DNA from 3 places in the Knoellia tibetensis genome. Region 2 is predicted to be linked to each of the others. Evidence: predicted binding sites of a transcription regulator. Region 2 holds the regulator's gene; each other region holds the start of a gene.
What was found. The regulator LexA, encoded in region 2, represses DNA repair genes until DNA is damaged. The targets are predictions, from matches to a motif close to TCGAACANNTGTTCGA.
Positions count from the first base shown of each region.

Region 1: the regulator LexA is predicted to act here: its motif matches at 5,907-5,922, upstream of ACOJV7_RS06970 (HNH endonuclease signature motif containing protein).
Region 3: the regulator LexA is predicted to act here: its motif matches at 6,962-6,977, upstream of ACOJV7_RS16090 (YbaK/EbsC family protein).

Region 1 is NZ_JBMBWF010000001.1:1,454,842-1,464,664, forward strand. Features, by position in the region: gene ACOJV7_RS06940 (VOC family protein) at 1-264, shown strand, start outside; gene ACOJV7_RS06945 (GntR family transcriptional regulator) at 276-896, shown strand; gene ACOJV7_RS06950 (extensin family protein) at 1,003-1,872, shown strand; gene ACOJV7_RS06955 (M50 family metallopeptidase) at 1,931-2,632, shown strand; gene ACOJV7_RS06960 (DNA topoisomerase IB) at 2,646-3,641, opposite strand; gene ACOJV7_RS06965 (hypothetical protein) at 3,758-4,093, opposite strand; gene ACOJV7_RS06970 (HNH endonuclease signature motif containing protein) at 4,189-5,859, opposite strand; gene ACOJV7_RS06975 (DNA-3-methyladenine glycosylase family protein) at 6,193-6,924, opposite strand; gene ACOJV7_RS06980 (SDR family NAD(P)-dependent oxidoreductase) at 6,971-7,927, opposite strand; gene ACOJV7_RS06985 (four-helix bundle copper-binding protein) at 7,927-8,319, opposite strand; gene ACOJV7_RS06990 (hypothetical protein) at 8,329-8,904, opposite strand; gene ACOJV7_RS06995 (sensor histidine kinase) at 9,044-9,823, shown strand, end outside.
Region 2 is NZ_JBMBWF010000004.1:7,259-17,081, reverse strand. Features, by position in the region: gene ACOJV7_RS15350 (WD40/YVTN/BNR-like repeat-containing protein) at 1-646, opposite strand, end outside; gene ACOJV7_RS15345 (hypothetical protein) at 777-1,292, shown strand; gene ACOJV7_RS15340 (S8 family serine peptidase) at 1,442-2,950, opposite strand; gene ACOJV7_RS15335 (GNAT family N-acetyltransferase) at 3,249-3,848, shown strand; gene ACOJV7_RS15330 (SRPBCC family protein) at 3,922-4,347, opposite strand; gene ACOJV7_RS15325 (winged helix DNA-binding domain-containing protein) at 4,393-5,538, shown strand; gene ACOJV7_RS15320 (VOC family protein) at 5,551-5,994, opposite strand; gene ACOJV7_RS15315 (LysM peptidoglycan-binding domain-containing protein) at 6,355-6,756, opposite strand; gene lexA (transcriptional repressor LexA) at 6,944-7,693, shown strand; gene ACOJV7_RS15305 (Sir2 family NAD-dependent protein deacetylase) at 7,696-8,592, opposite strand; gene ACOJV7_RS15300 (LysR family transcriptional regulator) at 9,223-9,823, shown strand, end outside.
Region 3 is NZ_JBMBWF010000004.1:173,421-183,243, forward strand. Features, by position in the region: gene ACOJV7_RS16060 (DMT family transporter) at 1-121, opposite strand, end outside; gene pknB (Stk1 family PASTA domain-containing Ser/Thr kinase) at 123-2,066, opposite strand; gene ACOJV7_RS16070 (LysM peptidoglycan-binding domain-containing protein) at 2,129-3,244, opposite strand; gene ACOJV7_RS16075 (Rv2175c family DNA-binding protein) at 3,367-3,738, shown strand; gene ACOJV7_RS16080 (polyprenyl synthetase family protein) at 4,126-5,211, opposite strand; gene metF (methylenetetrahydrofolate reductase [NAD(P)H]) at 5,284-6,171, shown strand; gene ACOJV7_RS16090 (YbaK/EbsC family protein) at 6,385-6,906, opposite strand; gene ACOJV7_RS16095 (DUF6504 family protein) at 7,041-7,358, shown strand; gene ACOJV7_RS16100 (SAV_6107 family HEPN domain-containing protein) at 7,364-7,765, shown strand; gene ACOJV7_RS16105 (DNA polymerase III subunit alpha) at 7,870-9,823, shown strand, end outside.

The DNA of each region.
Region 1 (9,823 bases), on a different contig from region 2:
GCGGTCCACCCCGGCCCGGCCGGGCACAACCACGTCGACTCGCACGAGGTGCCGGTGCCGCACTTCGGGGCCGTGCTCTCCATCGAGGACTTCCACGACCTCTCGTCGAAGATGAAGGCGGCCGGCGCGACGTTCGTCATCGAGCCCTACCTCCGCTTCGAGGGCCAGCCCGGCGAGCAGTGGACGATGTTCTTCCTCGACCCGTCGGGCAACGCGATGGAGTTCAAGGCCTTCGCCGACGAGTCGCAGATCTTCGCGAAGTAGGGTCGGCGCCCGTGACCTCGACCAAGGCCGAGCGGGTGCGCCGGGCAGTGCTCGCCGACATCGTCTCGGGAGCCCTCCCTCCGGGGACCCCTCTGGACGAGGTCACCCTCGCTGCCCAGCACGAGGTCTCGCGCACCCCGGTGCGCGAGGCCCTGCGCCGGCTCCAGAGCGACGGCCTGCTCGAGGTGGGGCCGCGCCGGCGGCTGCTCGTCGTCGACGTCTCGCCCGAGCACCGGCGCGAGGTGACGACGCTGCGGGTGGCGCTCGAGGGTGCCGCCGCCGCAGCCGGCTGCGAGCGCCGTGACGAGTACGACCTCGACCGGCTCGACCTGCTCCTCCTCAAGCAGGGCCGGGCCGCGGAGTCCGGCGACGCCGAGGTCTTCCTGCGGCTCGACGAGGAGTTCCATCTCGCTCTCGCCGGTGCCGCGCGGATGCCGACGTTGTCGCGGATGCTCGGCCAGCTCGGTGCCTTCGTGCGGCTCGGGCGTCTCGGCGAGGAGACGGGTACGGCGCACATGAAGGCCCTCGTGACCGAGCACGCCGAGCTCGTCGAGCTGCTCCGCGCCCGTCGCGCGAGCCGCCTGCGCACCGCGCTGGCCACGCACATCGAGCGGACGACACCCCGCGGCTGACCCTGCCGCGGGCCCTCCCGCCGGCCGCGCTCGAGTGGCGGCATCCGTTGCCCGCACCTAGCGTCGAACGGACAGACACCGTCGTCTCGACCTTCAGGAGAACCCGATGCCCGCGCACACCCCTGCCCCCCGACCGAACCGCTCGATCGACCGACGCGCCCTCCTCGGCGGGCTCACCGCGGCAGGACTCGCAGCGGCAGGTGCGTCACCGGCATACGCGAACCCTCGTGGGAGCGGACCGGTCGGTGACGAGAGGCGCGGCACGGCACGGCTCGCCGCGGCGTGCGTGACCGAGACGTCGCTGCCCTACCAGAGCTCGGTCAACTCGGCCGCCCTCTACTACGAGCCGACGAACGCGGCGGCGAGCTTCCGCTTCGACTCGACGATGCACTCGCGGCTGCGGGTGTGGCAGACGTTCTGGGACGCGAACACGCCCTACCCGGTGATGACCTCGATCGACAGCTACGGCGCCTACGTCAACCGCAACGACGGGTGCGTCTCGATGCACAACTACGGCCGGGCGTTCGACATCGCGAGCGCCTGGACAGGCGGCACGCGGCACTTCACCGCGCGCTACGACATCTGGAAGGCCTGGACCGGCACCGAGCTCACCAACGTCCGGGTGCAGTACTGGGCGGCGGCCGCGAGCCTGCACATGCACTTCGCGCACACGCTGACCTACCTCTACAACACGGCGCACCACAACCACTTCCACGTCGACAACGCCGTCTCCGGCTCGGGGCTGTCGTCGCTGAGCAGGTCGGGCACGCAGACGTGGTCGGTCCAGGCGATGCTCAACTACGTGTGGGGCAAGGGCACGGGCATCGACGGCGTCTGGGGCGCACAGACCACGCAGCACTCCGACGAGGTGCTTGCCCGCATCGGCAAGGGTGGCTCGCTCACGTCGTCGCAGTCGCACTGGCACGCCTTCCTCACCGCGACGACCCGCAAGGGCACGGGCATGCAGGCCTACTGAGGGCAGCGACCAAGGGCCCCCGGCAGCGGCACAGGAGCGGACGCTACGTTCTGCGCCCATGGACCTCCGCGAGATCACGACCCGCCTCGCGGCCGCGCCCGTCGGTGTGCCCGCGGGTGCGATCGCCACTGCGGGCATCGCCGCGCTCGTCGTCGTCCTCGTGCCGACGGTGTGGCTGCGGCTGCGGATCGTCATCACCCTCGTCCACGAGCTCGGCCACGCCGTCGTCGGCGTTTTGTCGGGGCGCCGGTTCACCGGCTTCGTCGTCCGCGGCGACATGTCGGGGCACGCCGTGACCGTCGGCCCTCCGCGCGGCGTCGGCCGCATCGCCACGACGTGGGCGGGCTACCCGATGCCCGCGCTCGTCGGCCTCCTCATGCTGTGGGCCGCGACGAGCGGGTATGCCGGCCTGCTCCTCTTCTCGTTCCTGGTCCTCCTCGCGCTCGTCCTCGTCTTCGTGCGCTCGGCCGGGACATTGGTCACCGTGCTCGGGACCGGGGCCGCGGTCGGCGCGCTGTGGTGGTGGCGCAACGACGAGGTGCAGGTGCTCGCCGTCGTCGCGACGTCGTTCGTCCTGCTCGTCGGCGCGTGGCGCCACGTCGGCGTGCTCGCCGGGGCAGGCCGGCGCGACCCGGGAAGTGACGCGGCCGTGCTCGGGCGACTCACCGGCATACCGGCGCCTGCGTGGCTCGTGACGTTCGCCGCGGTTCTGGCGGCAGCGACCTGGGGTGCCGCCCGCCTCGTGCTCGACCTGACCTAGCCGTCCACGCGGCTCAGCTGAGGAGGGCGCGAACCTCCTTCTCGATGCCCTCCTGACGCTTCATCGGGTCGCGGCCGGTCGACTTCGGGACGGTGATCGTGTGGCCGTTGTCGTAGAGGTCGAGGACCCTCGGGTCGACGTAGGAGTTCTTGGCGATCGTGGGGGTGTTGCCGAGGTAGTCGGCGACCTGCGCGACGGCCTCCTTGACGGCCCGCTTGCGCGACGCCTGGGTGTCGCCCGGCTCGGGGGAGGCGGCAAGCGCCGCGGCGGCGTGGACAGTCGCATGCCAGGTACGGAAGTCCTTGGCGGTCACCTCCGCGTCGAAGATCTCGTGGAGGTAGGCGTTGACGTCCGAGGCCTCGAGGTCGCGCCACCCGGCGTCGGTCCGGTAGGCCAGCACGCGCTGGGACGTCGAGCGGCGGCGGCGCATCTCGCCGATGGCCGTGGCGACGTCCTCGTCGCGGATCGTCACCTGCTGGTCGACGCCGCTCTTGCCCTGGAACTCGAAGCGGAGGCCTTCGCCGACCTTGCGGACGTGCTGGCGCTCGAGAGTCGTGAGCCCGAAGGAGCCGTTGGCGTCGGTGTAGACGTCGTTGCCGATGCGGAAGTAGCCGAGGTCGAGCAGGCGCACGGCGACAGCGGCAGCCCGCTCCAACGGCATACCCTTCCTGCGCAGGTCGCGACCCACTCGGCGTCGGGCGGCCGGGAAGTGGGCCGCGGCCTCGAGGATGCGGTCGAACTTGATCTCGTCACGCTTGGCGCGCCACTCGGGGTGGTAAAGGTACTGACGTCGTCCGGCGTCGTCGGTGCCGACCGCCTGGAGGTGGCCGTTGGCGACCGGGCAGATCCACACGTCCTCCCACGCGGGCGGGATGGCGAGGGAGCGGATGCGCTCGACCTCGTCCGCCGGGAGGCGCTTGCCCGAGTCGTCGAGGTAGGTGAAGCCCTTGCCCGCGCGGCGGCGCGTCCAGCCGCGATCCGAGGGCGAGGTGGTGCGCAGTCGCGTCATGCGGGTCATCGTCGCAGGTCAGCGCGGCGAATTGGGGGCTCAGTCGCGGCGGGCTGCTCCGGTGATCGACGGACCCCGGCGGTCGCGCTCTGGCCGGTCGAGTGCGAGGTGCGCGGCTACCAGTCGTGGCCGGATGTGAGGAGGGCGGTCTCCAGCTCGAAGCGCTGGTTGCGCGACAGGGTCCCATGCCCCTCGGGCACCGGCACGTCGACGCTGCGGCAGTAGTCGCGCAGCGCGAGGTCGTAGGCGAGGGTGCTCGCGGCGAGGCGCTCGGCCTTGCTCGGCTGGTTGCCGTCCTCGACATGCTGCAGGTGCTGAGCGAGCCTCGCCAGCTCGAGGCCGAGCAGAACCGGTGCGATGGGCTCCTCGGGCCGACGGTCGCGACGGGCGACGACGATCGGGAGCAGGGCACCGAGCAACGCCATCGCGACCACTCCGAGGGTCTTGGCCATCTTGCTCACCTCGGGTCCAGTGTGCTCCGCGCCGACCGCGGTCCACAACACCTGCAACCACTCTGACCTCGGCCGATGCCAAACAGGCTCGGCGCTCAGGCAGCCGGGTGGTGCAGGCGGTCGAACTCGTCCGCCACGTCCTCGTCGAAGACCCACGCGTCGTCCCACGGGTCGCGGCCACCGGTGTCGAGCGCCCGCCGTCGCCGCTCGGCATCACGTCGTCGGTCGGCTCGTCGACGCTCTTGGGATCGCCGCAGGGCATCGAGCCGGTGCGGCAGGGCGAGGTCATAGCTCCCGGGCGAGATGTCCCAGGTGACGGAGCGACCGTCCTCGTCGGGCGGATGGACAGTCGCGATGAGCCGTCGATCGTGGACGTGGGTGTGGTGTCGCTGGCAGAGGAGGGCGGCGTTGCCGAGGTCCGACCTGCCGCCGTCGACCCAATGCACGAGGTGGTGCGCACGCACCCACGCAGCCGGTGCATCACACCCGGGCCACGTGCACCCGCCGTCGCGATGGGTGAGCGCGCGCCGCTGCCCACGGGTGAAGAGCCTCGCGGCGCGGCCGACGTCGAGCACCTCACCGTGGGCACCGAGGACGACGGGGATGACGTCCGCGTCGCAGGCGAGGCGCCGCACGGTGCCGGCCGAGAGGAGGGTGCCTGCCGCACGCGATCCGAGGACGACACCGCATCCCGGGACGCCAGCCCTCCCGGACTCGCCGCCGCTCGCGTCGAGCTCGGCACTGCCCGCGCCCGCCGACTGGCTCAGCGCCCGCCGGAGGTCCTCGAGGGACATCGTCACGTGCAGCGCGGTCGGCGCCCCAGCGGGGCCGCGGTCGTCGCCCTCAGCCCCGACGTGACGACGACAGATCTCGACGAGCGCCTCGGCTCGCCGTTGGCCGGCGCCTCGAGGGTCGAACACCCCGGTCTCGGGGTCGGGCTGCGGCCGCGACAGGGGACCCAGCGCGGCTTCGAGGACGGCGGACTGCTCGGGCGTGAGAGCAAGGTCGTATCCGGAGACATCACCGTCCTGCACCTGCGGGCTCGACAGGTGCGCCGCCTTGCGGAGCCGCCCCTGGTCGCGGTCGAGCTCGTCGGGAAATCCGTACATCGCGAGCAACCGTGCCCGCACTCGCTTGGCCTCGTGGGCACCGAAGCGCACACCGTGGTCGAGGATGGCCGTCGCCACGGTCGGTACCGCCTCGGGCTCCAGCCGGTCGTGCAGGCGCGCCACCTCGGTGAGCGCTGCCGTTGCCAGTGCCACGCCGACCTCGCCGGTCACGACCCGGGCCCAGACGACACCTTCGGCGCGCTCGGGGTCGGCGTAGGCGCCCGCCGACGGACCTGCCGTCGACCACGCACCGGCTGGGGTGCAGTGCGCCACCTCTGTCGCGAAGGCCGCGAGCTGCCCGGCTCCTGCCTGACGCGTTGACGGTGCGTGCTCCCGAACCCACTCGTGGGCGGAGCCCAGACCACGTCGGGCCGAGACAAACTCACCGCGGTGCGCGGCCTCGGTCGTCACGAGGACCTGCGTCGCGGACGCCTTCGACTTCACCGCGTCGGCCAGGCCCATCGCCCGCGCCAGCTCGTCGCCGCTGAGGCGGGGCAGGACTGCACACACTCGCGCGAGGGCGGCCCGAGCAGCCTCGAGCGCCTCCAGGGCGGCTGAGCCTTCGGTCGCGCCGTCTCGCGCACTGCCTCCTGACGGCACCCCGGGCAGCTGGCCGCCGGCGGGCATGGCGTCGAGGGCTGGGTTGGCATCCCTCATGCCATCCCAGCCCTCTCCACCGCCCCCCGCGTTCATACTCCATGCTCTCGAACATCTGTTCGATTGTCAAGTCGAAGAGCTGGAGAAGGGTGCTGAGTTCGCTTGTGCCACAGGAGGATCGACACGGGATCCGTGCGGCCTCAGTCGCGAAGGCCCACCCTAGACCGTGACACGGTCATTCGGGTCCGGAGCGGTCACCCTCTTCACCGAACCGCAGAAGGCCGACCTTGCCGGAGAAGGCGCCGAGGTCGCTCTTGACCCCGACCTCGGCGGGCCAGAGGAGCGGGAGGTCGACCGCCCCCAGTGGCCCGGGGTCCCGGTCGGCCGAGACGATCAGGGCGCGAGGTCGACGACGGTCTCGCGCCGCCCGCGCCGCGCGAGGTAGCCGTGCCAGAGCAGCCGCGCCGCCGTCGACCGGTGCGGCCGCCACTGCTCCCCGAGCTCCTCGAGGTCGACGCCAACGGGCACCTCGTCGAGGCCCAGCCGTTCGGCGACGGCAAGCTGGAGCGCCCGGTCACCGATCGGCCACACGTCGGGCCGGTCGAGGCACGCGAGGAGGTAGGCCTCGGCCGTCCAGCGCCCGATGCCGGGCAGGGCCGTGAGCGCAGCCGCCACCTCGTCGTCGTCCAGCGCTTTCAGCTCCTCGAGGTCAAGCTCCCCCGACTCCACGGCCGTCGCCAGCGCCCTCAGGTAGCGGTCCTTCTGGCGTGAGACACCGTCCGCGCGCAGTTCCTCACTCGTCGTCGCGAGCACCGCCGCCGGGGTCATCGCCCCTGTGCGAGAACGGATCCGGGCATAGGCAGCAGCGGCCGAAGCCAGAGAGACCTGCTGCTCGAGGATGAGGAGGACGAGGCTCGGGAAGCCCGGCGGCCGTGACCAGCGCTCGGGCATCCCGTGGTCCTCGAGCTCGGCCGCGAGCGAGGGGTGCAGCGCCGCCACCTCGTGGACGTGGGCCTCCCACGCGCGCCGCGCCACGCCCTCCAGGTCACTCGCATCGTCGCCACCAGCTCCACCCACGTTGTCGCCACCGGCGCCAGCCACAGCCCGGACGTCAGCGTCACCCACGCGGCCAACGTCGACGCCCGCCTCACCGTCACCGGCACTACCCGCGTCAGGGGGTGAGCCCCGTCGCGGACGCGACCCACTGCCACATCCGCCGGCGATCGTCCGACGTCGGCGACTTGCGCCCGAAGAAGGTCGTCGACCGCTCCCGCCGGTCCATCCACAACCCTCCCCCACGCGGGCGGGGAGCAGCCGCAACGAGCCACGTCGACGTGTCGGCGCCCTCGTCGGCGTCGCGCAGGATCGGCCCCATGACCTTGTCGAAGGTCGGAAGCGACTCCGTCACGCCCGGCGTCGCGGCCCAACCCGGATGCATGACGTAGACCGCCACCCCGGCTGCCGCCCAGCGCACCGTGAGCACCGGCAGCAGCTCGACCTGGGTGCGCTTGCTCCGCGCATAGGCCGTCGGCGGTGCGTAGTCGCCGCGCTCGTAGTCGGGGTCGTCGACGGGCAGCGCCTGCGCATACATGCCACCCGACGTCACGAGCACGACCCGCGCGTCGTGCCCCTCGAGCTTCGGGAGCAGGAGGTCGGTGAGCAGCACCGGACCGAGGACATGGATCGACATCGAGAGCTCGTGGCCCTGCGGCGACTCGGTGCGTTCGGGCGGCATGGCCCCGGCGTTGTGGACGATGGCATCGATCGGGGGCGCGTCCGCGAGCATCGCCTCGGCACAGGCACGCACGCTGTCGAGGTCCCCGAGATCGCACACCCACGTCGTCGACGGTCCGCGCAGCGAGGCAGCCACCCCGGCGGCCTTGTCGGCGTTGCGGACGACGAGGTGCACGTGCGCCCCGAGGTCGCTCAGCTGGTGCGCCGTGGCGGTGCCGAGCCCGGACGTCGCACCGGTCACGACGACGTGCTTGCCCACGAGCGCACCCGGGCGCGGGTCGGCCGGCCACGACGGGAGGCGACGGCGCACGGCATACCCGATCTTCGAGAATCCGGGCACGACGGTGCGGTCGAGCGCGGTGTCGAGGACCCCGGACAGCGCTCCCAGCACCATCAGCTGGCCGCGTCGAGGAGGGCACGGCACGCGTCGGCGCAGGCGCGACAAGCCTCGGCGCAGATGCGGCAGTGGTCGTGGTGGTCGGCGTGCCGGGCGCACTCCTCGGCGCACTCGGTGCAGACCGCGACGCACGCCTCGACCACGGCACGCCAGGAGTCGCCGTTGGGGCCCGGGCGCGACAGGATGTCGGCGGTCGCCCGGCAGATCGCGGCGCACTGGTTGTCGAGGTCGATGCACCGGGTCATCGACCCGGCGTCGTCGCCGTGGAGGCACGCGTCGGAGCACGTCGCGCACGTGCTGGCACACGCGTTGGCGGCGTCGATCGCGGCCCGCAGCAGTTCGAGGTCGAAGGTGTCCGTCTTCGGGTGGGTGCTGAGGATCTCGTCCATCTCTCGACCCTAGGCGCGTTCTGTGGTCGCCGACGGCCCGGTCGTCGCCCTCCGCAGTCCTTCTCGTATGCCGTCCCTCTCCAGCGAGCCGTCGGCGGCCAGGACGGGCCACGCGAGGTAGCTGCCCACCAGGGCGAGGTCGTGCCACGGGTCGCCGCCGACGACCACCGCGGCCAGCCCGAGCCCGCCGACGAGGGCCGCACCGAGCATCGCGAGGCGAGCGGCCGGCACACGACGAGCTGCGAGCAGGGTGATCACGCAGCCCGCTGTGAGGCAGACGAAGCCGAGCAGGAAGGGCAGGAACGCCCAGTCGGCCGGCTCCCCCGACGTGGCCACGGCTGCGGCGTAACCCAGAGCGAAGACGAGCTGAAGGAGGCAGCCGGCGGCGAGCAGCCGTAACCCCCAGCTCGACAGGGGCCGGACGGCGCGGGCGACGGTGAGGAGGAGGCCCCAGCCGACGAGCTGGCTGACGGCGAAGACGAGCTCCGCCGACACAGTGTCGAAGGATGCAGGGGAGACGGCCTGGGCCGTCACCGGCACGGCCAGCACAAGGGCTCCGGCGACGGCGCGGGGGAGAAGGTTCATGACGTGCTCCTGAGGTGTTGTGGGCTGGTCCCTCGACGCTAGGAACAGCCGGTATGCCGGGTCGTCACCCGAGCGACCGACCTCGCGGGTCTGCCGGAAGGCAGACGTCGAGCGGGGGAGGCGGTCGTACGCTCGGTGCATGAGCAGCAGCGCCGTGGCCGGCGCGCCGGCTGCGCCGCGGCGCGTGGTGCAGCGGCGGTGGGGCCCCGCCGTGCTCTCCACCCTCGCGGGCGTGCTCTTCGTCTGGAGCGTCGCCACGGTCTGGGCGGCCGACACCGGCTTCGACGGAGGACCCGCTGCGGAGACGCTCGTCGCCGCGCTGATGACCCTGCCGCTGGCCGTCGCCACGCGCTGGCCGCTGCCCGCGGCGCTGCTCGTCTGCACGGGAGCGGGCCTCGACTACTGGCTCGGCGGAGGGCTGGGGCAGGCGTGGTTCGCGATGCTCGTCGCGGTCTTCGTGGTGGGCGAGCGCGCGGGCGTCCTGGCGCGGGCCATCGCCATGGTCGTGGTCGCGGGACTCGCGCTCGCCGTCGACCTGCCACGGCTGCGCGCCGGCGCGCCACTCGACGAGGTGCTGCCGGGGTGGTTCGTCATCGCCGCCGTCTACGGGCTCGGGCGGTGGGTGGCGAGCCGCCGGGCCGACCAGGCGCGCCTGCACGAGCGTGCGCTCGCGGCGGAGTCGGACAGGGACGAGGCGACCCGCGCCGCCCTGGCTCACGAGCGCGCCCTCATCGCCCGCGAGCTGCACGACCTCGTGGGCCACAGCCTGTCGGTCATGGTGCTGCAGGCGCAGGGCGGGCAGCGCGTCGTGCACGCGGACCCCGACGCGGCAGCTGCGGCGCTGGAGACGATCGAAGGGCTCGGGCGCGAGGGCATGTCGGAGCTGCGGCGGCTGCTCGGGATCATGGCGCCGGAGGCA
Region 2 (9,823 bases):
GGTCGTCGTCGCGCGGGTCGATGACGATCTGCCCGACGGTGTCACCGTCCTCGAGACCCACGTTGGTCCAGGAGGCGCCGTCGTCGGAGGACGTGTAGACGCCCTTGCCGTAGTAGGCCGAGCCGCCACCGTGGTCCGGCTCGCCGGTGCCCGCCCACACGACACCCTTGCTGTCGACCGCGACCGCACCCATCGACTGCGGCAGCTGGTCGTCCCACGACGTCTGGAAGGTCTGGCCACCGTCGGCCGTGCGCCAGAGGCCGCCCGTGCCGGTGGCGATGTAGGCGACGTCCTGCGTCGTCGGGTCCGCCGCGATGTCGCGGATGCGGCCACCGATGTTCGACGGGCCGACGCCGGTCCACACCTGGTCGGTGCTCGGGCTGCCCTTGGCGGCCGCGCCCATGGCGCGGGACTGCGCGATGGCCTCGGTCACCGCGGCGTCGGGGATGGAACCGTCGGGGTTGGCGCGCTGGAGGTACATCCACTCCTCGGCGCCCACCGGGTCGGCACTGGGACGCTCGTGCTTCTTGGTCGAGCTCTTGCGCTTGTCGGACTCCGCCTCCGCCATCGTCACCGCAGACGCACCGACCGGTAGGGCCAGTGCGGTCGCGGCGAGGAGCGGCCACCACTTCTTGTGCAGTGCCACCTGTGATCCTTCGTGTAGGCCGGCGCCGACCTCCGTTGGCGGGCACCGTTGGAGCACAACCTAATGTGCAAAACTCACCATGGCGAGGGGTTCGGCGGGACTACCGGCAGTAGGTCCCTAGACTCGCCGGGTGTCGCTCTCCCGCCGCGCCCGGCTCACCCCAGCACTGCTTCTCCTGTGCGCCGCAAGCCTGCTCGTCGGCGGGTGCTCGTCCGACGCCGGCGAAGCCGGCTGTCCGGTGCCGACGGCGGCTCCCGCCGGCGACCTCGGGCTCCTCCCCGACGGCCTGTCGCTCGATGGTGTCGGCACCGTGACCCGGGTGGTGTCGAGCCAGGGCCACGTCAACGTCCGCGCCGTGTCCTCGAAGCCGATCGACGAGGTCACCGTCGCGATCCAGGACGCGGTCACCGCGGCCGGGTTCCGGCCCGCAGGGATGGACAACGAGGGCTTCGAGGCGGAGGTCTTCTTCACCGCCGGCTCGTATGCCGCCGGGCAGGCCCTCGTGCGCGCCGCGGACTGCGACGGCCAGTGGGACGTCGACCTCGTCCTCGTCGACCCGACCGCCCTGCCCGGCAGCGCGGCACCCTCGCCATCGGGAACGCCGGCTCCCACCGCGACGGCGACCCCCACGCCCCCACCCACGTGACCTGGCCACGCACGGCCAGCCCGTGACCGGCATACGAAGGATCGGGTGACGGGACCACGCACTCCCCCGGACGCGACCTGCCGGAGGCGAGCGATGGGCTCACCTCCGGCAGGGGCGTCTGCGTCGGCCTCAGCCGACGGGTGGAAGGGTCAGCTGACCGCCTTGAGGGCGTCGACCATGCCCTCGCCGTAGTAGCTGTTGTCCTCGGGCGAGCCGACGCAGGCCGGACCGCTGGCGACGGAGCACGCCGTGTCGGTGGCGTCGGCGCGCAGCTTGGCCACCATCTGCTCGGGCGTGAGCTCGGGGTGTACTGACTTCATGAGCGCGAGGACACCGGCGACGTGGGGCGACGCCATCGACGTGCCGCTCTTGGTGCCGTAGCCGTTGTTGCGCACGATCGTCGAGAGGATCGAGCTGCCCGGGGCGGCGACGTCGACGACCCCGAGGCCACGGTTCGAGAACGACGACAGCGCACCCGTGCGGGTGGCCGACGACACCGTGACGACGCCGGGGAGCTCGGCCGGGATGTCGTGGCAGTCGTTGTTGATCGTCCGCAGCACCGGGGTGGTGTCGTTCGGGCTGCCCGGGTCCTTGAACTTCGTCTTGTCCGAGAGGTCGTAGGCCGAGTTGCCGGCGGCGGCCGCGTGGACGACGCCCTGCTTGGTCGACCAGGCCACGGCGCGGCCCACGGCCTCCTTGGCTGCGGCCTGGTCGGGCTGGTCGCCGCACCAGAACTCGAACGGGTCGACGTAGTAGCTGTTGTTGGTGACGTCCATGTGCTTCTCACCGGCCCAGACGAAGCCGCAGACGGCGTACTCCGGGTAGATGAAGCCCTCGTCGCTGACGACCTTGACGGCGGCCATGCGGACGTTGGGTGCGACACCGACGATGCCGACGCCGTTGCGCGGAGCGGCGATGGTGCCCGCGACGTGGGTGCCGTGGTCGCTCGTCGTGGGGTTCCACCCGGTCGCCGAGGTGTCCGGGCGGCCGGCGTCGGTGCAGTTGACCGAGCTGGCCACGTCGATGTTGGGCTGGAGGTCAGGGTGGTCCGGGTCGATGCCGCTGTCGAGGACACCGACGAGGACGTTGCGGGAGCCGTCGGTGACCGCGTGGGCCTGGTCGGCCTTGATCATCTTCATGTCCCACTGCTCGCCCTCGCGGACGTCGGTGGTCTCGGCCGGAGTGGTCGGAGCCTCCACATCGCCGTTGGTCGGCTTGTTCGCGCCCTTCTTGTAGTCACTTGCGCCGGGGCCCCACGGGGCCTGGGCTGCGGCCGGTGTGCCCTCGAGGACCTCAGCCGTGCGGGTCGCACCGACCGACGCGAGCGCGTTGCCACCCGCCGCCCGGACGTCGTCGCGGAACGCCGCGCGCTGCGAGTGCGCCACGACGACGCCGATCTGCGGCCAGCTCTGGACGACGACGCCGCCGGCCTGGGCGACGGCCTTCTCGACGAGTCGGGTCTGGCCCGGGTTCGCGACCTTGGTGTTGAGGATGTAGCTCATCGTCGTGCCGTCCGGCGCGGCGATGACGACAGGCGTCGAGGTCTCGGTGGTGGATGCGGACGCCACGGCGGGGACCCCGCCGAGCAGGGCGACGGCGGCCGTCGCCGTCGCCGCGACGGCGAAGGTCGTCCGCCGCCGTGAACTGAAACGAGTCATTCTCACTCCGATGTGGAAGCTCCGCCGTCCGTGGACACGAACGGGCCGCCCCTCTCGGGGGCGGCAGTTTCCATCCTGTCCGGGGGCACGTGAAATTTCTACGATCTGGAGGCTCATGTCCTGACCTGTCGACACGTTGGACACACGTCGCCCGCCGAGGGGTCCGGGCCTTGTCAGGTCCTGACGTGTGCCAGGGGTCTCGAGCGTGTCCTCGGTCGTCGCGTCCGTCCGTCGTCGCCGCGCTGCGATCTCGCCGGTGAGCGGCGCGCTGTCGTCGCCCCGGAGCAGAATGCCCGTCATGACGAGCGAGCCCACGTGGGAGACGCACCCGGTGACGCCCTCGCGGTTCGACGACTTCGCCACCGTCGTCAACCCGAACCGTCGTGCCAACCACTGCTGGTGCCTCTCCCACCGGCTCACCGCCGGCGAGATCGGCGAGCTCGGCGGCCACCGGGCGGACCAGCGCGAGCAGGCAGCCCGCGCGCTCGGCCGTCGCCGGCACCCACCCGGCGTCGTCACCTACCTCGACGGGGATCCCGTCGGCTGGTGCAGCATCAGCCCGAGGTCGCAGATCACCCGCCTCGACCGCTCGAAGCTCATGCCACCCACCGACGACGTCCCGGTGTGGAGCATCATCTGCGTCGTCGTACGCAGCGGCTTCCGCAAGCGCGGAGTCACCGGACACCTCATCGAGGGAGCCGTGGACTGGGCGAGGTCGCAGGGCGCCCCGGCCGTCGAGGCCCACCCCGTCGACCCGAAGGGCCGGATGGACCTCACGATGGCCTTCGTCGGCACGCGCTCGATGTTCGAGAGGGCCGGGTTCGAGGTCGTCGGCACGACCGACGCGGTGGCGAGCAAGATGCCGCGCCTGACGATGCGCCGCACCCTCACGACCTGACCGCTCGCGTCGGCGTTCGTATGCCGGCCCCGCACCGTGCGGTGCCGGCGCGCCTGCGCGCGGGGCGTCGTCTTCAGACGCGCCCCTCGCACCTCGCCTTGAGCCCGGCGGCCTCCGTCGCGAGGTAGCGGTCGGTGAGCCGCCTGAAGAAGAACCGGCCCATGACCACCCCGACCGGACCCGCCTGCTCGACCGACAGCCGCACCCGCGAGCCGGAACCGGCAGCGGTGATGCGATGCCGGGCGGTCGTGCGCACTCCCGGGCCCGTCGCCACCCACGTGAACCCGGCGCCGGGGTCGAGCTCGGTGACGACGTACTCCGTCGGCGGCAGCTTCGGCTGCTCGACCCGTACCCGGGACCCCAGGCCCAGGGCCTGCGCGTCGAGCCTCGTCACCGCCGTGACCGTGTCGGTCCACTCCGGCCAGCGCTCGACGTCGCTCATGACGTCCCACACCCGTTCAGGTGGGGCGTCGATCTCGATCTCGGTGCTCTGCTCCATGCCGTCATCCTCGCGCCTGTCCGTCCCGCACGACAGGATGTCGCCATGACCCGCAGTGAGAGCCGGGGCGCGCTGCGCTCGGTGAGCCGCGACTGGGTCCTGCGCCGGCGCCTCGCCGTGCAGCGACTCGCGTCCGCACCGCTCCCCCGACCGGCCGACGTGGTGCGCCTGCTCACCTGCGTGCAGAGCCAGGACGCGCCACTCGCTGCGCACTCACTCGCGATGCGGTCACGCACGACGACGTATGCCGGTGTGCTGGCCGCGCAGGCGAGCGGCGCCTTCCTGCGCACCCACATCATGCGCCCGACCTGGCACCACGTCGCCCCCGAGGACCTGCGCTGGATCCAGGCCCTCACCGGCGGCAAGGTCGAGTCGTCGGACGCTGCGCGGCAGCGCCAGCTCGGCATCACGTCGGATGTCATCGAGCGCGGGATCGACCTACTGCGCGAGCTCCTCGCCGGAGGGCGGGCGATGACGCGCAAGGAGCTCGGGCCGATCTTCGCCGAGCGCGGGCTGCCCGGGCCCGGGGAGGCGATGGCCCACCAGCTCATCTGCGCGGAGGTGCGCGCCGTCATCTGCTCCGGGCCGCCGCGCGGGACCGAGCACACCTACGTCCTCGTCGATGACGTCGTGCCCGCCGCGCCCTCCGACGGGTGGTCCCGAGAGCAGTCCGCGGTCGAGCTCACCGCACGCTTCTACGCCGGGCACGGGCCGGCGTCCGAGCGCGACCTGCAGCGGTGGAGCGGGCTCACCCTCACGGAGATCCGGACCGCCACCGCCGAGCTGACGACCTCACCGAGCCTGCGCTCCTCGCACCCGCTCAAGGCGGTGGAGTGCGCCGGCGAGACGTTGTGGTTCGACCCGGCGCGGTCGGCGCGCACGACACGCGAGCACACGGCATACCTGCTCTCGACGTTCGACGAGGCCGCGCTGACCTACCCCAGCACCGGGTTCCCCCGGCGCAACCACGACGCCGACCGGACCCGGCTCGTGTCCGAGGCGGGTGGCGGGGTCGTCGTGCTCGACGGTCGCGACATCGGGACGTTCAAGCGCAGGGTCGAGGGGAAGAGGGTCGTCGTCACCGTCCGCCCCGAGGTCGACCTCACCCACCGGGAGCGGGACGGGGTCGAGCAGGCCGCGGCGTTCCTCGCTGACTTCCACGAGCTCCCGCTCGAGCTCGTCCTTCTCTGACGCGCGCAGGGCTCAGGCGTCGTCGACGCCGAAGCCCTCGCCCTGGGCGCGCTCGTGCGACTCCTCGGTCTCCTCGAAGAGCGTGATCGTGAGACCCGCCGGTGCCTCGAGGCGCGAGTTGAGCGACTTCCACGGCGTGAGGACGGGTTCGGCGACGACCTGTGCGCCGGCCGTCTCCGCCTCTCGCGTCGCGGTCGCCGAGTCCTCGACCTCGAAGGCGATGCGGATCCTCGGACTCGGAGTGCCTCCGGCCTCGACTCGGTCGATCGCGACCCTGTGCGCCGGGCTCGCGATCTCGAAGGTCGCCCGTCCTGCCTCGAGGATGGCGACCCGGTCCTCGCCGCCCTCGGAGAACGCCGCGACCTCGTCCATGCCGAGGACGTCGCGGTAGAACCGCACGGCGTCGTCGTAGTCCTCGGCCTCGACGACCACCCGAAGCTGCTTCACCCTCTGCACGCGTCCCTCATCCGAGCTCGTCATGCACGGTCCAAGCCGTCCGGGCCCCGACTTATTGCGCAGGAGCGACGACTCGGCCCGGCTTGGGCCCGTCCAGGTGTCGCTCCTGCGCAATCAGTCGCGGACAGCCGAGGCCCCGCAGAGTCACCGAGCGCGACGGGAGTCAGGTACGCGACGGGAGGCATGCTCGCCGCGGCGCCTGGGCCGAGCGTTGGCACCGGGCCACGCAAAGGGCGCCCCGCGAAAGATGGCGGGGCGCCCTCCGTGCTGAGCCGGCGAGGGGTCGAAGCTCGCCCTGGGACTCAGGTCCGAGCCGGGGTCGAAGCGGCTCGGAGTGCGTGGGTCGTCAGTGCACGGCGCTCAGCCCTGCGGGATGACGACGGTCTGGCCGGCGCGCACCTGGGCGCTGCTCAGCCCGTTGGCCAGCTGGAGCTCGGCGACCGCAGTCGCGAGCGACGTGCCGCTCATGTGCTCTGCGGCGATCTGCGAGAGGGTCTGCCCCTGCTCGACCGTGACGGTGACCGGGGCGCCCGAGGCAGAGGCTCCGCCGATGAGTCCGGCGAGCGCGGCAACGAGGGCGACGAGCAGCACGGTCGTCGTGATGGCCAGGCGTCCGGCTCGCGTCAGCCGCAGTGCCGGCTGGGGCAGCCGGCGCACGGCTTCGCCCGTCGGGACGAGGACCAGCCGCGGACGCTCCGGCCGACGCGTCGGGAGCGGAACGGCATACCCGGCAGTGGTGTCGTCGTAGGCGACTGCACTCATGGGGTCCTCCTGGGTCGAAAGGACGTTCGATAGAACGCCTGTACGATTTCTAGCACGGATGTTCGACGACTTCAAGACACGCGTCGAACAGATGTTTGAAACACCTGCTCGAACTCCGTACGCTGAAGCCATGTCAGGAAGCCAATCAGGCACCACTGACAACGCCCTTTTCGCAAGGAGAACGAGCATGAGCGACAAGCGCCGCCCGGCCGCCGACGACGTGGTCCACGAGCTGCCCGACCGCGACCCCGGCGACGGCACGCTCACCGTGCGTCAGCGCAAGGTCCTCGACGTCATCCGCAACTCGGTCGACCGCCGTGGCTACCCGCCGAGCATGCGCGAGATCGGGCAGGCGGTCGGTCTCACCTCCCCCAGCTCGGTGTCGCACCAGCTCAACGCCCTCGAGAAGAAGGGCTACCTGCGGCGCGACCCCAACCGTCCGCGCGCCCTCGAGGTCGTCTCTCCCGATACCCCGAGCGACATCCGCGGCTACCGCGGTGGCGCCGCGCCCGACGATGTCGACGCCGACCTCGACCCGACCGGTTCGGGCGACGTCCGTCCCGAGGCGAGCTACGTGCCGGTCCTCGGCCAGATCGCGGCCGGTGTGCCGATCCTCGCCGAGGAGACGGTCGACGAGGTCTTCCCGCTGCCCAAGCAGATCGTCGGCGAGGGCTCGCTCTTCCTCCTCAAGGTCGTCGGCGAGTCGATGATCGACGCCGCGATCTGCGACGGCGACTGGGTCGTCGTGCGCCAGCAGCCGACCGCTGACAACGGCGACATCGTCGCGGCGATGCTCGACAACGAGGCGACGGTCAAGACGTTCAAGCGCAAGGACGGCAAGGTGTGGCTGTTGCCGCACAACCCGGCCTTCGACCCGATCGACGGCGACCACGCGACGATCCTCGGCAAGGTCACCGCGGTCCTGCGCCGCGTCTGAGCTCAGCCCGCCCGGTCGGCCCGCTGCCCCACCTCGCGCGCCAGCGACGACAACGTGACGCCGAGCGACGCATCGATCCGGTGCGTCGTCTCGGCGTCGCCGCGTGTGGGGCCCCTCGTGATGACGACGACGGGTATGCCGTGTGCGGCCGCGCGCCGCACGAACCGGTAGCCGCTCATCACTTGGAGCGACGAGCCGAGGACGACGAGCACGGGCGCCTCGTCGGTGAGCGAGAAGCAGAGGTCGACCCGGTCGCGCGGGACCGCTCCACCGAAGAAGACGACGTCCGGCTTGAGGGTGTCGTCGCCGCACACCAGGCATCGCGGCGCGAGGAAGGTCCGGACCGCCTCGTCGGCGAGGACGATGTCGCCGTCCGGACGGATCTGGCTGCTCACCTGCGACCCGTCGGCGACCGAACCGAGGGCCCGCGACGCGAACCCGGGGTTCGCGTCGTCCATGAAGGCCTGGACGAGGTCGCGGTCCACCCGCTCGCCGCAGGTGAGGCAGACGACCTCCGCGAGTGAGCCGTGGAGCTCGGTGACGGCGCGGGTTCCGGCCTCCTGGTGGAGGCCGTCGACGTTCTGCGTGATGACGGGTCCGAAGGCGCCGGCGTCCTGGAGGTCGGTGACGGCGAGGTGCCCGGCGTTGGGTTCGGCTGCAGTGAACCGCTGCCACCCGATGAAGCTGCGCGCCCAGTAGCGCTGGCGTGCCTCGCTCGTCGCGGTGAACTCCTGGTGCGACATCGGGGTCACCCGGCGGTTGCCGTCGGGCCCGCGGTAGTCCGGGATGCCGCTCTCGGTCGACATCCCCGCCCCGGTGAGGACGAGGGCCGGCCCGAGCGCACGCAGCAGGGACGCCACCTCGGCGACCGTCGCGGTCGCAGGTCCGTCAGCTGTCACCGGATCATCGTAGGCAGGTCCCGGCGACAGGACCCACGCCGAGCGGCCGTCGAGGCCAAGGCGGCGTCCACTTCCCCGACAGCCGTGGGCCCGCCACGTGCGCAGAACTCATCCCGCATTCGAGCGGGCTGCCTCGTGCAGGACCGCCGCAGCCGACATCCACTGGTGATCGATGCGCGAGCTGCCGGCATGAGCGCCGGCCCCGCAACGGCAGGACCAGCACCAGTCGCCGGTCGCGGCACGGAAGACATCCGTATGGTGACGGGCTCGGACGTGGGTCCGAGCACGTGTCGCCGTGCGCAGGCTCCGCAGGAGCTCTGGGGTCGTCATCGACCTCACCGCACTCGTCACTCGCCCGGACAGCAGCTCTGGTGCACGAGCGCGGACGTCACCATCGAGCGCCAGTCCACCGTCGATCGTCCGGCGTGCCCACCCGCGCCGCACTCACATCTCCAGCGCCAGCGCCCCCAGGCGTCACAGACGACGCAGGGATGGTGGGTGCGCCGGGCGCTTCGACGGCGGAAGTGCGTGCTCATGCAGGGAAGGAGGCGGCCGGCCGTCGCGAGATACGCCATCACACCGTGACACGACGACTGGAGTTTCGATAACCGTGCGTTATATCATTGATCCATGATCGACGCCGCTGGTCTCCGTGTCATGCGCGCCATCGCCGACGAAGGCAGCTTCACGGCGGCGGCGCTCTCCCTCGGATACTCACAGCCGGCCATCTCGCAGATGGTCCGCCGCCTCGAGACCCGCACGGGCACGACGCTCGTCGAGCGGGTCGGCCGCAGCGTGCGCCTCACAGAGGCCGGGGCCGTGCTCGCCCGTCACGCCGGACCGGTGCTCTCGGCCCTCGACGCCGCCGAGGAAGAGGTTGCTGCGATCGCCGGCCTGCGGTCCGGGCGGGTCCGGCTCATGGCGTTCCCGAGCGCGTCGGCCACGCTCGTGCCCAAGGCCCTCGCCAAGGTCAAGGCCGACCACCCGGGTGTGACGATCACCTTCAGCGAGGCCGAGCCGCGCGAGTCGCTCGCGGCGCTGCGAGCCGGCGAGTGCGACCTCGCGGTTGCCTTCGTCTACGAGGGCACCGACCTCGGTCGGGGTGAGGAGGACCTCGACGCGTTCGTCACCACCCCCCTCCTCGACGACGAGGTGCTCCTCGCGGTGCCGCACGACCACGAGCTCGCGAGCGCCAAGAAGGCAGACATGGCCGCGCTTCAGGGCGAGACGT
Region 3 (9,823 bases), 170 kb from region 2:
CGTGCTCCACGAGGTCGCGGATGAGGAAGAACGTCGAGCCCCAGACGGCGGTCACCGCGAGCAGGAGCAGGACGGCGAGGCGGGACCGCCCGTCGTGGACGGCCGGGGGAGGTGCGGTCACGTCAGACCGTCGTCACGACGATCTCGGAGCCCTTGGGCTGCTGCGACCCCTCCGGGGGGTTGAGACCCTGGACCGTGCCGAAGTTGATGCCCGGGATGGCCTGGCGCTCGCGCACCGTGAAGCCGAGACCCTCCAGGGTGCCCTTGACCTCGGTGAACTGCTTGCCGATGAGCCCACCGGGGATCGTGACGAGGACGGGTCCCTTCGAGGTGACGACGGCGACCTTGTCGCCCTTGAAGAGGGTGCCGCCGGCCGGTTCCTGGCGGAGAATCGAGCCGGCCGGGACGGTGTCGCTGTTCTCCTCGCCGGAGACCGCGACGACGAGCCCGTCCTTGCCGAGCGCGGCCTTGGCGGCAGCGAGCGGCTTGCCCGTGAAGTTCTCGACGGTGATCGGCTGGCGGCCCTTGCTCACGGTGAGGGCGATCGTGGTGCCGCGCTTGAGCGACGTGCCCGCCTTGGGGTCGGAGGCGATGACCTGGCCCTCGGGGACCTTCTCGTCGAACTTCTCGGTGACCTCGCCGAGGACGAGGTTCGCGCCGGTGATCCGCTCGGTGGCCTCGGCCACGCTCGCCCCGGCCAGCGTCGGCACGGCGTAGCGCTCTGGCCCCTTGGAGACGACGAGGGTGACGGTCGTGCCGCGGCGCACCTCCTCGGTGGCCTTGGGAGTGCTCGAGATGACGACACCCTTGGCGACGGTCTCGCTGAAGCCCTCGCGCCGGGCCGGGTCGAGGTGCGCGACGCGCAGGGCGGACTCGGCCGCAGCGACGGGCTTGCCGACGACGGCCGGGACGATGGTCGGTGCTCCGGGGCCGGCGATGAAGAACCACGCGGTCGCCGAGGCGATCGCGGCCGAGACGACGACGAGGATCCAGGGCCAGACGGCGCGGCGCTGGGCGCGGGTGACGGGGGAGCGGCGCACGGCCACCCCGGCCGTCGCCGGCGGCGCCCCGCGGACCTGGTCGCGCAGCGACGGCGCGGCAACGGCATCGTGGCGGTCACGCGCCTGCCGGTCGACGGGGAGCGCGGTCGTGCGCGTGACCGTGGCGGCCACCACGCCGGCCTCGGCAGCGGTCGGACGGTCGTCGAGCTCGACCGACGAGAGCTCACGGCGCGCAGTCCGGACGAGGCCGGCGAACTCGGCGGCGTCGGCGGGACGCCCGTCGGGGTCGCGCGACGTCGCGGCGGCGACGAGCTCGTCGAGGACCTCGGGCACGTCCGGGACGCGGCTGCTCAGGCGGGGCGCGCCGGTGTGGACGTGCTGGTAGGCGACGTTGATCGCGGTGTCACCGTCGAAGGCCTTGGACCCCGTGAGCATCTCGAAGAGGACGAGCCCGGCGGCGTAGACGTCGCTGCGGGCGTCGGCGATCCCGCGCTCGACCTGCTCCGGGGAGAGGTAGGAGACGGTGCCGAGGAGCAGCCCCGAGGACGACGTCACCGTGTGCGACGTCACCGCGCGGGCCAGCCCGAAGTCGGCGACCTTGACCGCGCCGTCCTCGCGCAGGATGACGTTCTCGGGCTTGACGTCGCGGTGGATGATGCCGGCGCGGTGCGCGGCAGCGAGGGCCTCGAGGACGGGCAGCATGATGTCGAGCGCGGCCCGCGGCGTCAGAGCGCCCTCGGTCTGGATGACCTCTCGCAGGGTCTGCCCGGGGACGTACTCCATCGCGAGGAACATCCGTCCGTCGTCCTCGCCCTGGTCGAAGACGGCGACGACCCCGGGGTGCGACAGTCGGGCGGCGGAGCGTGCCTCACGGTGGAACCGCGACCGGAACGCCTCGTCCTGCGCGAGGTGCGGGCGCATGACCTTGAGCGCGACCTCGCGGTCGAGCCGGGTGTCCACGGCGAGGTAGACCGACGCCATGCCGCCGTCGGCGAGACGCTCGAGGACCCTGTACCGGCCGTCGAGGATCTCTCCGACGAGGTCGTCGGTGGGGGCGGTGGACACCCGACGAGTGTACGGACTGCCCGGCGGCAGCCCGTGGACCCCGGTGCTCGACCCCGCCGGTGTCACATACGGCCCTTGAGTGCCCTGATGTTGGCGACGTAGGTCTTGGTGTCGGCGAACATGCCGCGCGAGCGCACCGAGGCGAGCCCCTGGTAGTAGCCGGCCACGGCCTGGTCCTCGGACGAGGCCATGCGGGTGAGGGCGCGGAGCATGACGACGCCGGCGGTGACGTTGTCCTGCGGGTCGAGCAGGTCGAGCTTGCGTCCGATGAGCGACGAGGCCCACTCACCGCCGGACGGGATGACCTGCATGATGCCGACGGCGTTGGCGACCGACACCTGACGCTGGTTCCAGCCCGACTCCTGCATCGAGATCGCGAGCGCGAGGCGCGGGTCCACTCCGTGACGTCGCGCCGTCTTGACGATGAGCTTCTTGGTCTCGGCGCGGCTGGGCACGGAGCGCCCGGCGAGGATCGCGCGGTTGCGGGCGGCGTTCTCGACGATCCGGTCGGGATAGGTCCGGCCGGCGAAGGTGTTGGGCAGCCCCGACGGTGTCGTCTTGCGGGCGGCGGAGCCGGGGATGACGAGCCTCTGGCCCGGGTAGATCACGGTGCCGCGCAGCCCGTTGGCCTTGACGAGGGCCGAGACCGAGCGGCCGTACCTCGCGCCGATCCCGAGGAGCGTGTCGCCCGAGCGGACCGTGTATGCCGTCCCGCTCGCCTTCGCCGGCGCACCCGACGCGCCGCCCGAGGCCGTCGAGAGTCGCAGCTGCTGGCCCGGGAGGATGAACGCCTTGGGGGAGATGCCGCTGGCCTTGGCGATCGCCGGGACGGTCGTGCCGTAGCGGGCGGCGATGCCGTAGAGCGTCTCGCCCTCACGGACGGTGTGCGTCGTGAGCGTGCGCCCGGTGCCGCGCGGCGCCGACTTGCCGGTCGCGGACGCCCCGGCGGGCACCTGGATGGTGTCGCCCGCCCAGAGCCGCTTGGCGTCGGTGATGCCGTTCTTCACCGCGAGGGTGCGCGGGCTCGTGCGGAACGTCGCCGCGAGACCGATGAGGGTGTCGCCGCTGCGCACCGTGTAGGTCGTCCACGCGTCGGGCGTGGGCGAGGGGTGCGTGACGGCGTGCGTCGGGAGCACCGCGGTCGGGGGCACGGTCGCCGGGGGGAGGGCGAGGACCATGGAGGGCCGTCCTTTCCGAGACGACGCGCTGGACGCCGTGTTGTCTGTGTGGCTCCTGTGACAGGCGATGCAAGAGTAGCCGTTGTGACTAGTCGGCGCGAGACTTGTGGCACGCTGACTCCGTGAGTGACCAGGAGACCCCGCTCGAGACCCTCGTCGGCGAGTGGCTGACCGTGCCCGACATCGCCGAGCGTCTCGGCGTCAGACTGGCCGACGTGCGCCGGCTCATCGACGACGGCGAGGTGCTCGCCGCGCGTGTCGGCGAGCGCAAGGTCGTCGCCGTCCCCGAGAAGTTCTTCGACGACGAAGGCGTCCTCCACTCGCTCAAGGGGACGTTCACCGTCCTCGCCGACGGCGGCATGGACGAGGAGGAGATCCTGCGCTGGCTCTTCACGCCGGACGCGAGCCTGCCCGTCGAGGGCGCGCCCATCGACTCGCTGCGCGGCGGGTTCAAGACGGAGGTCCGGCGGCGGGCCATGGAGCTCGCCTTCTAGCCCTCCTTTTCGTATGCCGTTCGCTCGGCTTTTCGTCGTCGCGCGGAGGTCCGGGTTCGCCGCAGTCCATCCGACGCTCGCGCGCTGCGCGCACTCACGGCTCCCGCCAGACCCAGCCAGCGGCGAACCCAGACCACCGCGCTCCTTGTGCCGCGCTCTCACCTTTGGCTCGTCGGGCGCTGCGGCTCGCTGCTTCGGGGATGTGGTGGGGAGCTGTCACTCGCAAGGTGACTGCACGGCATACGCGGGCGCTGTGGGTGAGGGGACGCCGAAGGGTGCGGGGCTCTTGCGTCCTCGGCTGCCTGAGATGGCACGCACGGCGGCGGGTGAGGAGAGGGGTGGCCAGAGCGGGAGGTGGGGCGTCGACCGGGGCGCCGGGCGTGGGGGTCAGGCGGTGCGGGCGGTGCTGATCTCGACGAGGTCGTCGAGCACCTTCGCGGCCTCGGGGGTGATGTGGGTGGCGGCGGCGAGGGAGGCGCGGGCGCTGTCGGCGAGCTCGGCGATCTCGCGCTCGACGACGTCGACGGCTCCGGAGGCGGTGATGACGCCGCGCAGGTCGTCGACGGTGGCGGGGTCGAGGTCGGGAGCTCCGAGGTGGCGTCGGAGCAGGGTGCGACCGGCGTCGTCGGCACCGCTGAGGGTGTGCGCGATGAGGACGGTGCGCTTGCCCTCGCGCAGGTCGTCGCCGGCGGGCTTGCCGGTCGACTCGGGGTCGCCGAAGACGCCGAGGAGGTCGTCGCGCAGCTGGAAGGCGTGGCCGAGGGCGAGGCCGTAGGACGAGAGGTGCGCGAGGTCGGGCTCGGGGAGGCCGCCGGCGGTGGCGCCGATGAGGAGCGGGTGCTCGACGGTGTACTTGGCGCTCTTGTAGCGGATGACGCGCTGGGCGCGCTCCACCCGCTCGGCCGACGGCAGGTCGTCCCACGGTCGGACCGAGTCGACGACGTCGAGGAACTGCCCGGCCATGAGCTGGGTGCGCATCCGGTCGAACACCTCGCGCCCACGGGCGAGGTCCTCCACGGGCAGACCGCTCGTGGCGACGAGCTCGTCGGTCCACGTGAGGCAGAGGTTGCCGGCGAGGATGGCGCCGGCGATCCCGAAGCGGGCGTCGTCGCCGCCCCAGCCACGCTGGGAGTGGACGGCTGCGAGCGCGCGGTGGGCGGCCGGCATACCGCGGCGGGTGTCGGAGTCGTCCATGACGTCGTCGTGGATGAGCGCGGCGGCCTGGAAGAACTCCATGGCCGTGGCGAGCCGCACGAGGGCGTCGGAGTCCGGGCGGCCGGCCGCGCGGTGGCCCCAGTAGAGGAAGGCGGCGCGCAGCCGCTTGCCCCCTGCGAGGAGCGAGCCGATGCGGTCGAGGAGGTCGGTGACGTCGGGGCCGAGCTCGGCGAGGACGGACTCCTGCGTGCGCAGCTCCCGGTCGATGCAGGTCTGCACGCGGGCGCGCAGGTCCATCTCGTCCAACGGGCTGGTCACGGACTGCTCCTCGGGTCTCACGATGGGTGAGCCACGAGCCTACGGCCTGCCCGCTCGACTACTCTCACCCGCATGGCACCCCGCTCGATCCCCGCACTGCTCGCCAGCGCGAGGCCCTCGGTGAGCTTCGAGTTCTTCCCGCCCAAGGACGACGCGTCCGAGGCGGCGCTGTGGGATGCCATCCGCCGGCTCGAGCGGGTGCGACCCGACTTCGTGTCGGTGACCTATGGCGCGGGTGGCTCGACGCAGGACCGGACCGTGCGCGTCACGGAGCGGATCGCGCGCGAGACGACGCTCACCCCGCTCGCCCACCTCACCTGCGTCGGTGCGTCCGTGGCGGACATCCGGCGGGTCGTCGGCCAGTACGCCGCGGCCGGGGTCCGCAACATCCTCGCCCTGCGCGGGGACCCGCCGGGCGACCCCGGCGGTGAGTGGGTCGCGCACCCCGAGGGGCTCAACCACGCGACCGACCTCGTCGCCCTCATCCGCACGCTCGGCGACTTCACCATCGGCGTCGCCGCCTTCCCCGACGTGCACCCGGCCTCGCCCGACCTCGACCACGACGTCGAGGTCATGGTCCGCAAGGCCGACGCGGGCGCGAGCTTCGCCGTGACGCAGATGGTCTTCGACGCCGACACCTACCTGCGGCTGCGCGACCGGGTGGCCGAGCGCCGCGACCTGCCGATCACTCCGGGCCTCATGCCGGTCACCAACCTCAAGCAGATCACCCGCATGTCCCAGCTCATGGGCACGCCGCTCCCGCGGGCGGTCGTCGACCGGCTCGAGGCCGTGGCCGGCGACGCCGACGCGGTGCGCGCGGTCGGTGTCGAGATCGCGACCGAGCTCGCGCAGCGGATGCTCGCCGAAGGTGCGCCGGGCCTGCACTTCATCACGATGAACCGCTCGACGGCGACGCTCGAGGTCCACGAGAACCTCGGTCTGTCGACCGGCGCCCGCTGACCCTGTCGTTCTGGGCTCCGACCGGGGCCTGGGCCGGGGGCTGCGTCTGAGTACGCCGGGCGCGCGGATCTGAGTATCCGTACGCATCCGGGCCTGACCCGTCCGAGGGAGAGTTGCCGTGCGGCCGCGTGGCCGGGACGGGAAGTGTGGAGGGGCGCTTGTCTTCCCGGCGACGCGGCCGTCTCGCGTGCGTGGCGCCGAGAGGGCTCGCGCTCAGTCGACCTCGATCGCCTTGCCGGCGGTGATGCGGAGCAGCTCGTCGTAGGTCGTCCGGAAGACCGAGTGGCTGTGACCGGCGGCCGCCCACACGTGCTCGAAGCTGCCGAGGGTGACGTCGACGACGGTGCGCAGGGGAGTGGGGTGGCCGACGGGGGCGACCCCGCCGATGGCGAACCCGGTCCACTCGCGGACCTCCTCGGGCGTGGCCTTGTCGACGGCGGCGAGGTCGAGCAGCCCGGCGATGCGGTCCTGGTCGACGCGGTGACCACCCGAGGCGAGCACGAGCAGCGGCTCGGTCGAGCGGTCGTGGCGACGGCCGGCGAAGACGAGCGAGTTGGCGATCTCGGCCGGTGTGACACCGAGCGCGTCGGCGGCGGCGCGAGCCGTGCGGACGGCGTCGGGCAGGTAGCGCACGACCGGCCGGATGTGGTGTGCCGCAAGGGTCTCGAGCACGACGGCGACCGACGGGTGGGCGCTGAGGTCGCGCTCCGACACGGGGTCTCCGGGCTCGGTCATGGCGTCAGCGTAGGGGGTTGACGTCCCTGCGTCCGGCGGTTGTACAGTGGAGGAGTCGAACAGGTGTTCGACTCCCGAGAATTCCGGAGTCGCCCGTGTCGACCCCATCCCATCCTGCCTGAGGAGGCCATGTCGTGGTGCGCCGGTACGAAGAGCCCGTCGAGGTGCGTGTCGAGGCGCCCGCGCCCACCGCCGAGGGCGCGCTCGCCCTCCGCCCCCGGCCGCGCGCGTTCGTCTGGCGTGGCCGCATCCTCGTCGTCCGCACCGTTCTCGACGACTGGAGCGAGCGCCGTTCCTGGTGGCGCGACCTCGGTGACCTCGGCGAGCGTCCCGAGCGCCACGTGTGGCGCGTCGAGGCCGGCTCCGCCGCGGGCACCGGGGTCTACGACCTCGCCTCCGACGCCGCCGACGGCTGCAGCGACCCGTGGGTCCTGATCCGGGCCCAGGACTGACCGCCATGGCCGCCGGTCCCGCCCTCGCCCTCCTCGAGCAGTCCCGCCAGTGCCTCGCCCAGGCGTATGCCGCGGAGCTGGCCACCGTCCGTTTCGTCGCCTCCCAGGACGCCGCGATGCGGGCCGCGGCCGCCCTCGTCGCACGACAGGGGCGTCGCGGACCCCAGGACCTCTGGCCGCTGCTCGCCCTCCACACGCCCGAGCTCGGCGAGTGGGCCGACTTCTTCGCGCTCGCGGCCGTGCGCCGCCAGGAGGTCGAGTCGCACGCACGCCGGGTCTCGGTGCGCGAGGCCGACGACCTCCTCCGCTCCGCCGAGATCTTCCTCGGTCTCGTCACCTCGGCCCTCGGTATGCCGTCCGGCGAGCCGGTCGGCCACCGTCTCGTCGCCGCCCGCGAGAGCGCCTAGACCCGGCCACCCCCGACTTCTTGCCCCACGACCACCGCACGGCGCCCCGGACGGACCGGACCCGGTGGTCCAGGGGCAAGAAGTGCAAAGAGAAGGAACCCCTCGTGAACCCCGACTTCGTCCACCTCCACGTCGCCTCGGGCTTCTCGATGCGCTTCGGGGCCTCGACGCCCGAGGACCTCGTCGAGCGGGCGGCGGAGCACGGGCAGCCGGCGCTCGCGCTCACCGACCGCGACGGCCTCTACGGCGCGGTGCGGTTCGCCATGGCGTGCGGGCGCGCCGGCATCGCCCCGGTGCTCGGGGTCGACCTCGCCGTCGGGGAGGAGCCGGTGCCGGGACGCCGCGCCCCCCGGGTCCGCACCCCCGTGCGGGGCGGCGCCGTCGTCGACCCGCGGCTGCCGCGCGTCACCGTCCTCGCCCGGGGGCGGGGCGCGGGCACCGGGCGCGGGCTGGGGTGGGCCGCGCTGTGCCGGCTCGTCACCGACACCCACCTGCGCGGCGAGCGCGGCACCCCGGTGACGCTGCCCGAGCTGGTCGCCCGCTGGTGCCGTGGGGGAGAGCGGCGCGAGGAGTGGGAGCGCCACCCCGAGCCGAGCCGGCTGCGGGTCCTGCTCGGGCCCGACTCCGACGTCGGCCGGGCCGTCCTCGCCCGGCGCCCGAGCGAGGCCCGGGCCCGGCTCGAGGCATGGCGCCGCCTCCTGCCCCCCGAGGCGCTCGCGGTCGAGATCGTCGGCAACGGCGGGCCCGAGGGCACGCCCGGGTCGCGCAACCATGCCCGTCGGATGCTCGGGCTCGCCGACGAGGCCCGGGTCCCGGCCGTCCTCACCGCGGCGGTCCGGCACGCCGACCGCGACGGCGTCCGCACCGTCGACATCCTCGATGCCGCTCGTCGGCTCGTCGTCCTCGACTCGCGCCACCTCGACCGGGTCACCGACGCCGGGCACCTCGCGAGCAGCGAGGAGATGTGGGCCCGCGCCCTCGAGGTCGCCGGCGACGAGGGGCGCGCCGCCCAGCTCGTCGGCGCCACCCTCGCCCTCAGCGACGAGTGCGTCCTGGACTCCCGGGCCGACCTCGGCATCGGCGCGGTCCACCTGCCCGAGCCCGGGATCCTCGGCATCGACCCCGGGGTCGACCCGCACCGGGTCCTCACCGAGCGGTGCCACGCCGCGGTCGCGACCCGGTTCCCCGCGCAGGGTGAGGCGGCACGGCATACGGTCCTGTCCCGGCTCGACGACGAGCTGCGCGTCATCGCCGAGCTCGGCTACCCCACCTACTTCCTCACCGTCGCCGAGGTCACCGACCTCATCAGGGAGCGCGGGGTGCGGGTCGCGGCGCGGGGGTCGGGCGCAGGGTCGCTCGTCAACTACCTCCTCGGCATCAGCGGCGTCGACCCGATCCGGCACGACCTGCTCATGGAGCGGTTCTGCTCGCCGCTGCGGGCCGAGCTGCCCGACATCGACGTCGACGTGGAGTCGGCCCGCCGGACCGAGATCTACGAGGCGGTCCTCGACCGCTTCGGCGGCGACCGGGTGACGTGCGTGTCGATGATGGACACCTACAAGGTGCGCCACGCCATCCGCGACGTCGGTGCCGCCCTCGGCATGCCGCCCATCGAGGTCGACGAGATCGCCAAGGCGTTCCCGCACATCCGCGCCAAGGACGCCCGCAGCGCGATCGCCGACCTGCCCGAGCTGCGTTCGCGCGGGCTCGACGCGCCCCGGCTCGACACCTTCTTCGAGCTCGTCGAGCGGCTCGACGGGCTGCCGCGGCACATCGCGCTGCACCCGTGCGGTGTCGTCCTGTCCAACACCGGGCTGCTCGACCGCACCCCGGTCGAGGCGAGCTGGCTGGGCTTCCCGATGAGCCAGTTCGACAAGGACGACGTCGAGACGCTCGGGCTGCTCAAGCTCGACGTCCTCGGCATCCGCATGCAGTCCGCGATGGCGCACGCCGTCGCCGAGGTGCGCCGGGTCGACGGTGTCGAGGTGGACCTCGACGACGAGACGCAGGTGCCGCTCGACGACGAGGCGACCTTCCGGCTCATCCGCACCGCCCACA